One region of the Staphylococcus caprae genome, then DNA from elsewhere that is predicted to be linked to it. Evidence: riboswitches for the same ligand, from Rfam matches in the RefSeq annotation. Region 1 holds a riboswitch; the other holds the start of a gene.
The links. Region 1 has a riboswitch for lysine ahead of JMUB898_RS07410 (aspartate kinase). Riboswitches for the same ligand answer to the same signal wherever they lie in the genome.
Positions count from the first base shown of each region.

Region 2: another riboswitch for lysine. It lies ahead of JMUB898_RS06015 (amino acid permease); the one in region 1 lies ahead of JMUB898_RS07410 (aspartate kinase).

Region 1 covers NZ_AP018587.1:1,549,159-1,555,758, reverse strand. The annotation lists gene JMUB898_RS07415 (ABC-F family ATP-binding cassette domain-containing protein) at 1-1,492, shown strand, start outside; lysine riboswitch at 1,798-1,974, shown strand; gene JMUB898_RS07410 (aspartate kinase) at 2,061-3,263, shown strand; gene JMUB898_RS07405 (aspartate-semialdehyde dehydrogenase) at 3,332-4,321, shown strand; gene dapA (4-hydroxy-tetrahydrodipicolinate synthase) at 4,323-5,210, shown strand; gene dapB (4-hydroxy-tetrahydrodipicolinate reductase) at 5,207-5,932, shown strand; gene dapD (2,3,4,5-tetrahydropyridine-2,6-dicarboxylate N-acetyltransferase) at 5,959-6,600, shown strand, end outside.
Region 2 covers NZ_AP018587.1:1,245,971-1,252,570, reverse strand. The annotation lists ribosomal protein L20 leader region at 1-106, opposite strand, end outside; gene JMUB898_RS06015 (amino acid permease) at 167-1,666, opposite strand; lysine riboswitch at 1,892-2,067, opposite strand; gene thrS (threonine--tRNA ligase) at 2,118-4,055, opposite strand; gene dnaI (primosomal protein DnaI) at 4,398-5,318, opposite strand; gene JMUB898_RS06000 (replicative helicase loading/DNA remodeling protein DnaB) at 5,318-6,600, opposite strand, start outside.

The DNA of each region.
Region 1 (6,600 bases):
TAAATCAACGTTTCTAAAGATTCTATCTGGTGAAATTGATTCACAAACAGGTCATGTTTCATTAGGAAAAGATGAACGTCTAGCTGTATTAAAACAAGATCACTTTGCATACGAAGATGAGCGCGTATTAGATGTCGTGATTAAAGGACATGAGCGTTTATATGAAGTAATGAAAGAAAAAGATGAGATTTACATGAAGCCAGATTTCAGCGACGAAGATGGTATTCGCGCAGCTGAACTTGAAGGTGAATTCGCAGAAATGAATGGCTGGAATGCGGAAGCTGACGCAGCGAACCTATTATCTGGTTTAGGTATTCAAGCGGATTTACATGACAAGAAAATGTCTGAGCTTGAAAACAATCAAAAAGTGAAAGTATTATTAGCTCAAAGTTTATTTGGAGATCCTGACGTACTTCTACTTGACGAGCCTACAAACGGTCTAGATATCCCTGCTATTAGTTGGTTAGAAGATTTCTTAATTAATTTTGAAAATACGGTCATCGTCGTATCTCACGACCGTCACTTCTTAAACAACGTATGTACACACATTGCCGATTTAGACTTTGGAAAAATTAAAGTCTATGTAGGTAACTATGATTTCTGGTATCAATCAAGCCAATTAGCTCAAAAAATGGCTCAAGAACAAAACAAGAAAAAAGAAGAAAAAATTAAAGAGTTACAAGACTTTATTGCTCGTTTCTCAGCGAATGCTTCTAAATCTAAACAAGCGACAAGTCGTAAAAAACAACTAGACAAAATTGAATTGGATGATATCCAACCATCTTCAAGAAGATATCCATATGTTAAATTTACTCCTGAACGTGAAATAGGAAATGATTTATTAACAGTTGAAAATCTCTCTAAAACAATTGATGGTGAAAAAGTATTAGATAACATTTCATTCACAATGAATCCGAATGATAAAGCCATCTTAATTGGTGATAGCGAAATTGCTAAAACAACTTTACTTAAGATCTTAGCTGGTGAAATGGAACCTGATGAAGGTACATTCAAATGGGGTGTCACAACATCGCTCAGCTACTTCCCTAAAGATAACTCTGAATTCTTTGATGGTGTAGACATGAATTTAGTAGATTGGTTACGTCAATATGCACCTGAAGACGAACAAACTGAAACATTCTTACGTGGATTCTTAGGACGTATGTTATTTAGCGGCGAAGAAGTTAAGAAAAAAGCAAGCGTCTTATCCGGTGGTGAAAAAGTTCGCTGTATGTTAAGTAAAATGATGTTATCAAGTGCGAATGTTTTATTACTTGATGAGCCAACAAACCATTTAGACTTAGAAAGTATTACTGCAGTAAACGATGGTTTAAAATCATTTAAAGGTTCTATCATTTTCACTTCTTATGACTTCGAATTTATTAATACAATCGCAAATCGCGTGATTGATTTAAATCAACAAGGTGGTTTATCTAAAGAAGTCCCTTACGAAGAATATTTACAAGAAATTGGCGTTTTACAAAATAATTAATGAAGCAATGTTACCTCTTGAGAGTCAAAAGATTCTCGAGAGGTTTTTGTATTACCTTATGTTTTACTGGACTGCATTTCTTTAATAAACGATTTTACTCTCTTTTGCCAAACTTCTTTCACACCACCCCTTGCTGATTAAAAACTAAAACTATTAAATGCTACTACTTATAAAAATATTTCTTAAAATTAAATCACATATGAAGTGAACTCACCCCGAAAATTTTCAGTATATTTCAAAAAATCTAACATATTGGTTTACAGAGATATGTACTCTATGTATAATAAACACATATCAATTGAATAAGATTTTGATGAGGCGCATCAATCATGAGTAAAATTTAGAATTTTGCCTGCTAGCAACTAATTTTGAAAGGGTGCGATGCCGAAACAATTCATAATAGCAGTTATGAGTCGTTGGACTTTTTGGTTAAGAGCTAAAAGTTTGTCATTATTATTAAATAATGGAGTGCATCACTTGTACATAAATGTAGAGCAAGTTCGCGCATTCCGAACTTGCTCTTTTTTTACATCGTGTGTGCCTTCCTTATTAAACAGGAGGACTAAAATTGAACAGAAGTGTTTTGAAATTTGGCGGTTCTTCCGTCAGCGATTTTACAAAAATAAAAAATATTGCTGAAATGCTTAAAACACGTGTAGACAAAGGAGAAGAATTAATCGTTGTGGTCAGTGCAATGGGCAAAACGACTGATCAATTAATGGAAAATGTGTCTTCATTGACTTCCACACCTAAAGATCAAGAACTTGCGCTTTTACTTACCACTGGCGAACAACAAACCGTCTCCTACCTTTCAATGGTACTCAATGACATTGGTGTAAGTGCTAAAGCAATGACAGGATATCAAGCAGGAATTAAAACGATTGGCCATCATTTAAAAAGTAAAATTGCCGAGATTGATCCAGAAACATTTAATCAAGCATTTGAAAAACATGATGTACTTGTGGTTGCAGGATTCCAAGGCATTAACGATGAATTCGAATTAACTACACTAGGTCGTGGAGGTTCAGATACAACCGCAGTAGCCTTAGCAGCAAGTAACCAAACGCCTTGTGAAATCTATACAGATGTTGATGGTGTTTATGCGACGGATCCTAGAATATTAAGTCATGCGAAGCGTTTAGAATATGTTTCATATGAAGAAATGATGGAAATGAGCGCGCTTGGTGCAGGCGTACTAGAAACGCGAAGCGTTGAGCTTGCTAAGAACTATGATATCCCGCTTTATTTAGGAAGAACATTATCAAATTTGAAAGGAACATGGATTATGTCTAGAACAGATTTATTAGAGAAAAAAGCCGTCACAGGGGTAGCTTTAGATACACACATGATGCACGTAACGATTAGTTATCCCCTTCCAGATAATCGCTTACTCACTCAATTATTTACAGAATTAGAAGAAGGTTCAGTCAATGTCGATATGATTTCTCAAATCGTGAATCTTGAAGGATTACAGCTATCATTTTCAATTAAAGATAGTGACGTTCATCAAATTTCTTCAATTCTTGAAAATTTATCAGAACAATTTGACGCGTTAGATTATAAAATCAATGAAGAATACGTTAAGATTTCACTCATCGGTTCAGGTATGAGAGATATGTCAGGTGTAGCTTCTAAAGCATTTATGACTCTCATTAATTCGAAGATACCATTCTATCAAACGACTACCTCAGAAATTAGTATCTCGTATGTGATTGATGCTGAAAATGGTCAAAGAGCAGTCGAAGAATTATACAAAGCCTTTGATATCTAAAGTTGATATAATATATTTATTAAGAATTTTCTTAAAATTACCAATATTACAAATGGAGTGACTTTATTATGACAAGATTAGCAGTAGCCGGAGCAACAGGTTTAGTAGGAACAAAAATGTTAGAAACATTGGACCGTAAAAATATTCCTTTCGATGAGCTTGTACTCTTCTCATCAGCACGCTCAGCTGGAAAGAAAGTTGAATTCCAAGGTCAAACATATACCGTTCAAGAATTAACAGATGAAGCAGCAAGTGAACATTTCGACTACGTGTTAATGAGTGCAGGTGGTGGTACAAGTGAACATTTTGCCCCACTCTTCGAACAAGCGGGTGCCATAGTTATTGATAACTCAAGCCAATGGCGTATGACTGAAGATGTAGACCTAGTTGTTCCAGAAGTGAATGAACCTAAATTCACACGTGGAATTATTGCAAACCCTAACTGTTCAACTATTCAATCAGTAGTACCTCTTAAAATTTTAAAAGATGCTTATGGATTGAAACGCGTGGCTTATACGACTTATCAAGCGGTTTCAGGCTCAGGTATCAAGGGTAAAAGAGATTTATCTGAGGGCGCTAATGGTAAAGAACCGGAGGCATACCCTCACCCGATTTATAATAATGTTTTACCTCACATCGATGTTTTTCTTGAAAATGGTTATACCAAAGAAGAACAAAAAATGATTGATGAAACAAGAAAAATTTTAAACGATAAAGATTTGAAAGTGACTGCAACTTGTGTACGTGTACCAGTTCAAGACAGTCATAGTATTGAAATTGACGTGACATTAGATAAAGACGCGACGGTCAAAGATATTCAACGTTTATTTGAACAAGATGACAGAGTTGTACTTGTAGACAATCCTGAGAAAAATGAATATCCATTAGCAATTCACTCTACAGGTAAAGATGAAGTCTTTGTAGGTCGAATCCGTCGCGATGATTCATTAGATAATACATTCCATGTATGGTGTACATCTGACAATCTCCTTAAAGGAGCAGCATTAAACGCAGTACAAGTATTAGAACAAGTTTTAACTTTGAAAGGAGCTCGATAATATGACACACATGTTTGAAGGCGTTGGTGTAGCTCTTGCTACTCCTTTTACAAATAATGAAGTTGATTACGACGCATTAGAAAGACATGTACAATTTTTATTAGAAAATCAAACTCAAGCGATTATAGTGAATGGTACAACAGCAGAAAGCCCTACTCTTACTGATGAAGAGAAAGAACAAGTACTTGAAACAGTAGTGAAATTAGTAAATCATAAAGTTCCTATTATTGCAGGAACTGGTACGAATAATACTCAGAAATCTATTCAAGCATCGAAACGTGCAAAAGATATAGGCGCAGATGCAGTTATGCTGATTACACCTTATTATAATAAAACGAATCAACGTGGTTTAATTAAACATTTTGAAACGATAGCAAATGAAGTGAAATTACCGGTCGTCTTATATAATGTGCCTTCTCGTACAAATATGACAATCGAACCTGAAACTGTAGAAACCCTTAGTCACAACGAATATATTGTAGCGCTTAAAGATGCGACAAATGATTTTGATTATATGGAAGAAGTTAAACAACGTATTAATCAAGACGAATTCGCATTATATAGTGGTAATGATGACAATGTCGTTGAATTCTATCAACGCGGTGGTAAAGGTGTTATATCAGTTATCGCAAATGTTATTCCACAAGAATTCCAACATTTATATGATGCTAAACAAAGTGGAGAGGATATTTCAACACAGTTTGAACCTATTAGAAAATTATTAGATTCACTATCAGTAGACGTCAATCCTATTCCAATTAAAGCCCTTACTGCACACTTAGGATTTGGTAATTATGAATTAAGATTACCGCTTATTCCTTTAGAAAATGCAGAGCGCAAAGTATTAGAGCAAGCTTATGATCAGTTTAAAGCAGGTGAACAATCATGAAGATACTACTTATAGGCTATGGTGCTATGAATCAACGTGTTGCAAGATTAGCTGAAGAAAAAGGTCATGAAATCGTTGGTGTTATAGATCGAACTCCTAAAGCATCGACACCGTACACACATTACAACAGTATTGCAGAAGCTGAAGCACATGCGGATGTTGCAATTGACTTCTCTAATCCGGAATTACTATTTCCATTATTAAATGATACATTTCATTTACCTTTGGTGATTGCTACGACTGGTGAGAAGGATACGTTAATTACTAAATTGGAAAAGTTAAGTCAAAATATGCCTATTTTCTTTAGTGCGAATATGAGTTATGGCATTCACGCCCTTACTAAAATCTTAGAAACGGCTGTTCCCTTACTTCAAGATTTTGATATCGAATTAACTGAAGCACATCATAATAAAAAAGTCGATGCCCCAAGTGGCACACTAGTCAAATTATATGATGTTATCAAGGAACTCAGAGCGCAAAGCACTCCAGTATATGACCGACATGATAAAACTGAGAAACGTTCAAAAGATGAAATAGGTATACACGCAGTTCGAGGCGGTACTATCGTTGGCGAGCATGATATTTTATTTGCTGGTACTGATGAAACGATTACCATTTCACATAAAGCGCAATCGAAAGATATTTTCGCAAATGGAGCTATAGGCGCTGCTGAAAAGTTAATCCACAAAGAAAATGGTTATTACACTTTCGATAATTTATAAACGTTAAACAAAGGAGAATATAAACTATGGTACAACATTTAACTGCACAGGAAATTATTCAATATATCAGTGATGCTAAGAAAACAACGCCATTAAAAGTATATGTCAATGGTCGTTTTGATGATGTCACATTCCCTGAATCATTTAAAGTCTTTGGTTCAGCAGATTCTAAAGTTATCTTTTGTGAAGCGGATGATTGGAAACCGTTCTATGAACAAAATCAAACTCGCATTGAAGATGTAGAAATTGAAATGGATCGACGTAATTCAGCAATTCCACTTAAAGATTTAACTCATACTAATGCACGTATTGAACCAGGTGCATTTATACGTGAACAAGCAATCATTGAAGATGGTGCTGTTGTAATGATGGGTGCAACGATTAATATTGGTGCAGTTGTTGGTGAAGGCACAATGGTAGACATGAATGCGACATTAGGCGGTCGTGCCACAACAGGTAAAAATGTTCACGTGGGTGCTGGTGCCGTACTAGCTGGTGTTATTGAACCACCAAGCGCTGATCCAGTGGTCATTGAAGATAATGTATTAATTGGTGCCAATGCAGTTATTCTTGAAGGTGTACGTGTGGGCGAAGGTGCTATTGTGGCAGCTGGTGCAATCGTAACTCAAGATGTCCCTGCTGGTGCTGTAGTTGCTGGAACGCCTGCT
Region 2 (6,600 bases), 300 kb from region 1:
GTATCACTACCCGCTCTTCTTTCACACATTTATTGTGTAACATGATTAACCTGCCAACTGCATTAGCGTCGCTACAGGTGAGAAGCGGGTGCTTCTACTTGGTTCGTTTCGTATTCAACGTTTACAATCATATCAGTAATAAACATGTAAGTCAATTGTTTTTTTATTATTTATCATGATGTCTAATTTCTTCCATTGAAACATCTTGTCTTAGATCCACTTTATTAAGTGGAATCATATTAGTTTTATAGCGTAATTTATGATAAAGGAAGAAGATTAAAAATACAGGTATACCCATATAGGTAATTACAAATCTATTTAGGTCAAAATGTCCAGTTTTAATAAAATCAACATCTTGCCCGATAATAACAATCACACATAATATACCTGCGAATATAGGACCAAATGGGAAAAGTTTGGCTTTATATTTAAGCTTACTTTTATCGTAATCTTGTTTATCAAAAGCGCGTCTAAATCTAAAGTGACTAATCGCTATACCTACCCAAGCAATAAATCCTGTCATTCCACTCGCCGCAACAATATATTCATATGCATCGCCACTGAGGTGTTGTAAAGCGAAAATAAGTACAACTAGTACGCCAGTAGCAATTAATGATAAATAAGGTACACCACTTTTGTTTGTTTTGCCAAATGAAGCAAATGCAAGTTTATCTTTACTCATTGAATATAACATACGAGTAGACGCGTACATTCCTGAATTTCCGGCTGATAGTACTGATGTAAGTATAACAGCGTTCATGAACGAAGCTGCAAAGGCAAGACCTGCATTCTTAAATACAAGTGTAAATGGTGAAGTAGAAATACTATCTCCGCCACCCATTAATGCCTTACTATCATAAGGAATCAACATACCTATGATAAATATTGCCAAAATATAAAATAATAAGATTCTCCAAAATACTTGTTTGATCGCCTTTGGAACAGCTCTTTCAGGATTTTCAGATTCACCAGCTGTAATACCTATTAATTCAGTACCTTGGAATGAGAATCCAGCTACTAGGAATACACCTAAAATAGAGAGAAGACTACCTCCAAGGTTTCCACCTAGGATAGGACCGTCACCTTTAGTGAATGTATCGAATCCTACAAATTCTCCACCCATGATACCTAGTATTGTTAATAAACCTATCACAATAAAGATAATTACAGTAACAACTTTAATTAAAGCAAACCAATATTCACTTTCGCCATACACTCTCACTGATAAAGAATTTAATGCGAAAATAATAACTAAGAATATACAACTCCAAACCCAAGCAGGCATCCCTTGCATTGGAGACCAATACTGTATAACTTGAGCTGCAATCGTTACATCAGCTGCAACTGTAATAACCCAGTTAAACCAATAATTCCAACCTAAAGCAAATCCTAAAGAAGGATCTACGAATCTTGTAGCATACGTACTAAAAGATCCTGAAACCGGCAAATATGTCGCCATTTCACCTAGTGAAGTCATTAGGAAGAATACCATCGCGCCAATAATCGCATACGCAATTAATGCACCTAATGCACCAGCATCATGAATGGCACCACCTGAAGTCATAAATAGACCTGTCCCAATACAACCGCCAATTGCGATCATAGAAATATGACGATCTTTTAATCCTCTTTGAACACCGCCATTTTGATTTTCATTTTTACTCATAGAAGTTCCCTTTCCTTGTCTTAGAGGCTAACATGTAACTATTTCTCTGTGTAGAATAACTATACACTTCTTGTATGAAAATTCGATTAAAATCATACATAGTTATGAGTAGGCTTAATTTCATCATCATTGAATTGAAATTATACGAACTTTAGTTACACACAGAACTCAAACAAAAAAAGTGGTTACATACCTTTAAGATATGCAACCACTTTGCTTTTATCTATATAAGGTAGCACATCACATTCAGTGACAGTACAGCTTCTTATCGAAAACTGTCCCAACAAATGTAAATTATGGTTTTACATTTGTTTCGGCATTGTTACCTTTTGCTAATTCAACATATGTTCCATACAACTTCTGATTAGCTACTGATTAACAATGCAACCTCTAACTCTAATTTATATTTGATTCAATTGTAATATACATGATACAGCCTGTCTTTTCAAGCTTATCTATGTTTTTTCAAGCGGATTTCATCAACAAGATTCCAAATGAACTCATCTTTTTCAAGTGATTCTTGGTCTTCTGAACCATATTTTCTAACATTCACTTCGTTATTTTCCACTTCTTTGTCACCGACTACAATTTGGTATGGGATTTTTTGCATTTGTGCTTCACGTATTTTATATCCCATTTTTTCATTACGGTCATCAATTTCGACACGTACACCTTGTGATTTGAGCTCATCTTGTAATTGACGCGCATAGTCATAATGAATATCAACATTTACAGGAATAATTTCAACTTGTTTTGGCGCTAACCAAGTTGGGAATGCCCCTTTAGTTTCCTCAGTTAAGAATGCAACAAAACGTTCCATAGTTGAAACCACACCACGGTGGATAACAACAGGGCGATGTTGTTCGCCATCGCTTCCTATATAAGTAAGTTCAAAGCGTTCTGGTAATAAGAAGTCAAGTTGAGCTGTAGATAATGTTTCTTCTTTACCCATAGCTGTTTTAACTTGAACGTCTAATTTTGGACCGTAGAAAGCCGCTTCCCCTATAGCTTCTACATATGGTAAGCCCATTTCATCAACTGCTTCTTTAAGCATTGATTCAGCTTTATTCCACATTTCATCATCGTCCATGTATTTTTCTTTATCTTCAGGGTCTCTATAGCTTAATCTGAAAGTATAATCTTCGAAACCGAAATCTTCATATACCTCTTGAATCATGTTTACAACTCGTTTGAACTCTTCTTTAATTTGATCAGGTCTTACGAAAATATGAGAGTCATTTAAAGTCATACCACGAACACGTTGTAATCCAGAAACAGCACCACTTGCTTCATATCTATGCATTGTACCTAATTCAGCAATACGAATAGGTAGTTCACGATAAGAGTGTGGTTTATTGTTATAAATCATCATATGATGTGGACAGTTCATTGGTCTTAATACCATTTCTTCTGTTTCATCTAATTTCATTGGTGGGAACATATCCTCTTGATAATGGTCCCAGTGTCCTGAAGTTTTATATAAATCAACATTTGCGAGCACAGGAGTATATACATGGTCGTAACCCATGCTTACCTCTTTATCAACAATGTAACGTTCAATTTCACGTCGAATTGTAGCCCCATTAGGTAACCATAGAGGTAAACCTGCACCTACGAGTTGGCTATTAGTAAATAACTCTAAGTCTTTACCAATTTTACGATGATCTCGTTCGCGACGTTCTTCAAGCATTTGTAAGTGCGCTTTTAGATCTTTTTTATCGAAAAATGCAGTACCGTAAATACGTTGTAACATCTTGTTATTACTATCACCACGCCAATAAGCGCCAGCAGTGGATAATAACTTAAATTCTTTAATTTTTGAAGTTGAAGGTACGTGAACACCGCGGCATAAATCAGTAAACTCACCTTGTGTGTATAAAGTAACATTTTCATCTTCAGGAATTGCATCAATCAATTCCAATTTATAAGGATCATCTTTGAAGAATTCTTTAGCTTCGTTTCTACTTACTACTTTTCTTTCAATTTTATAATTTTCATTGACGATTTGTTTCATTGTTTTTTCGATTTTGTCAAAGTCATCTGATGATACCTTTTCATCCATATCAAAATCGTAATAGAACCCACCTTCAATAACCGGTCCTACACCAAACTTCACATCTCCATATAAACGTTTTAAGGCTTGAGCCATTAAGTGAGCAGTTGAATGACGTAATACTTCAAGTGCTTCTTCACTTCCAGGTGTAACAATTTCAATTGATCCATCTTCTTCAAGCGGACGAGTTAAATCGACCATTTGACCATTAAATTTACCTGCTACAGCTTTCTTTCTTAAACCTGGGCTTATAGATTGAGCGATATCTTCTGTAGTCGTACCTTTATCAAACGCCTTTGAATTACCATCTGGAAATTGAATATTAATTTGATCCATACTTAACCCTCCTAAATAATAAAGCATCTGATCGTTGACTTGTTTAATAAATATCCATAAAACACAAAAAATCCCGCCCCAAACAAGGGACGAGATTATCGCGGTACCACCCTAGTCGTTTAACTCTTATTCTCATTAAAGAGTTAAACTTCTCTACATAAGATAACGGTCTTGAGCCGGATATTCATTACAAATATCATTTACTGAAGTAGTAATCATTTAATATGTTAGCCATATTCTCATTAGCTAATGACTTTCTGTGTAACAGTGATTAAATTATCTTGTCTTCAATAGTTTCAACGATTTAGATTTAAGTCTATTATACACCTCATATAATAAAATTCAATTGTTTCTATAATTTTTACCTTCAAGATAATATGCGTTGGATAGCGTCTTAACACGTTCGATAATACGAGCGGCTTTCGTTTTTTCAGATCCATCTCTTGTAATAGATAAGTGATGCTCAAGTTCACTATAATCAAAGTTAGAACTAAAGAAAGTTGGTAGTTCATGTACCATTCTATAATGTAGCAATGGTCCTATGATTTCATCCCTTACCCATGGCGTAACTTCTTCAGCACCAATATCGTCTAACATTAATATATTAGCTTCTCGCACACGTTCTAATTTCCTTTCGAAGCTACCATCCTTAAATCCACTCTTTAAAGTACGTATAAATTCAGGTAAATACACGATAGTAGAGGAAATCATTTTAGACTTAAGTTGATTGGCAATTGCGCCTAGTATGAATGATTTACCTGTACCAAACGGACCATGTAAATATAGCCCTTTTACTTTTTCATCATTAGCAATAGCAGTACAGATTTCTTCTGCAGCCATCGCTACATCTAAACGATCGCGTTGGTCCATATAGATGTCTTTCAACTTGGCATTTAATGTATCTCGTTGCATATGATGAGAGGTTATGAGTTGAGAATTAAACCGTTCTTCGTCATGTTTAATTTTGCAAGGACACATTAAATATCGAATTTTTATTCTATCATTTTCTATGTAGAGTTCAGGTACATGTCCTTTTACAAAATTGGGGCAATCTTCGAAGCGATGACCATCGTAATGCTTTTGTTGATCTTTATATTCTTGCAATACATTTAAATCTTCATCAATCATCGCATTAGTAAGTTCAGATTGATGGTGCTCTAAAAATTGCTTAACATCTGGGTCATTTATTACGTCTTTTTTTATTTTTTCAATTCTTTTATCTAAGTCTTGTGACGACCCCATAATATTTTTGAAGCTTTTCATCACTCATCACCTTCCTCCCATTTTTTATTTAATTTCTCTAGGAATGCTTGACGGTCTTTTTCTAATTTATCGTCATTTTGTTTTGATTGTTTTTCAGAAGTGTTTGCAGATTGATTATCTCGATTTTCTAACCATTTTGGTGTTTTTTCTTTAGATATCAATTGTTTGTTTTGTCTTGAATAATTTCTACTTCCTTTATAATTCTGCTCATAATTTTTAGGTTGATTGACTTGAAGTGCATAATCATAAGCCTGTTTCGCAGTTTTAATGTCTTTTTTATTCCAATTTGACGCTATCTCAAATATATAAGATTTCGGCAACTTCATATCTTCTTTAAGCATAACAAATTGCAATAGAATATTAATGACACCAAAATTCATCTTCTCTCTATTCATTAATTCTTCAATCATACTTTTCTGAGATTGTGTAGGCTCTGACCCAGACCAACTTGCCAACATATCAATTGGACTTGTTTCATCAAGTAATTTCAACCATGCTTCAGTATCATTTTGAGGTGAGATTTCTTCACTATTTGATGAGACTTCTGATTGTTGCTCTTTTAATTGTAATTTGGGTAGATGATTTTCATGTTCTATTAGATAGTAAGAACGCGCCTGTTTCCGCATCTCTTCAAAAGATAATTGTTGCGCACTAGTAATTGAATTTAATATAACCTTTTTCATACCATCTGGGGTTAATCCATATAATGTAGCGAGTTGAATGATGAGTTCTTTAGCATCCTTATCAATGATTTCATTACTGATAAAATGATGATTTAACATTTGTTTTAATAAATCGAAATCGAATGTCTCATTAGATAAATCAACACCATCATAGTGCTTAATTTGTTTAAGTTTAGATAAATCTTGGTCCATCATTTTCTTAGGAACGCTAAATACTTCAGTAAACTTTCGTGTTGTTTGTTGATAACTACTTAAATCTTTTTTATCCCTTTCAAAATGAGCTTTAAGCATTTGATAACGATTCTTATCAACCTCACTATATAAAAATACAGAAAGCATTGGATCATTAAAAAATTGATATGCTGTTGGAGGTTGAATTAATTGATACACAAAATGTGTTTGTTTCTCTTCGTGATTTACGAAAGTTTTGACCAATCCTATTGCTTCTAGATAATCCATTTGCTTCCTAAAATCTAGAAGGTTAATTTTTAATTCATTCATAAATACATAATGTGTTAGCGGATAATGATTATTGTCATCAGTAAACTGATTCATAAAATGATAAAGTCCAATAGACTGGGGCCCAATTAAAGGCGTAA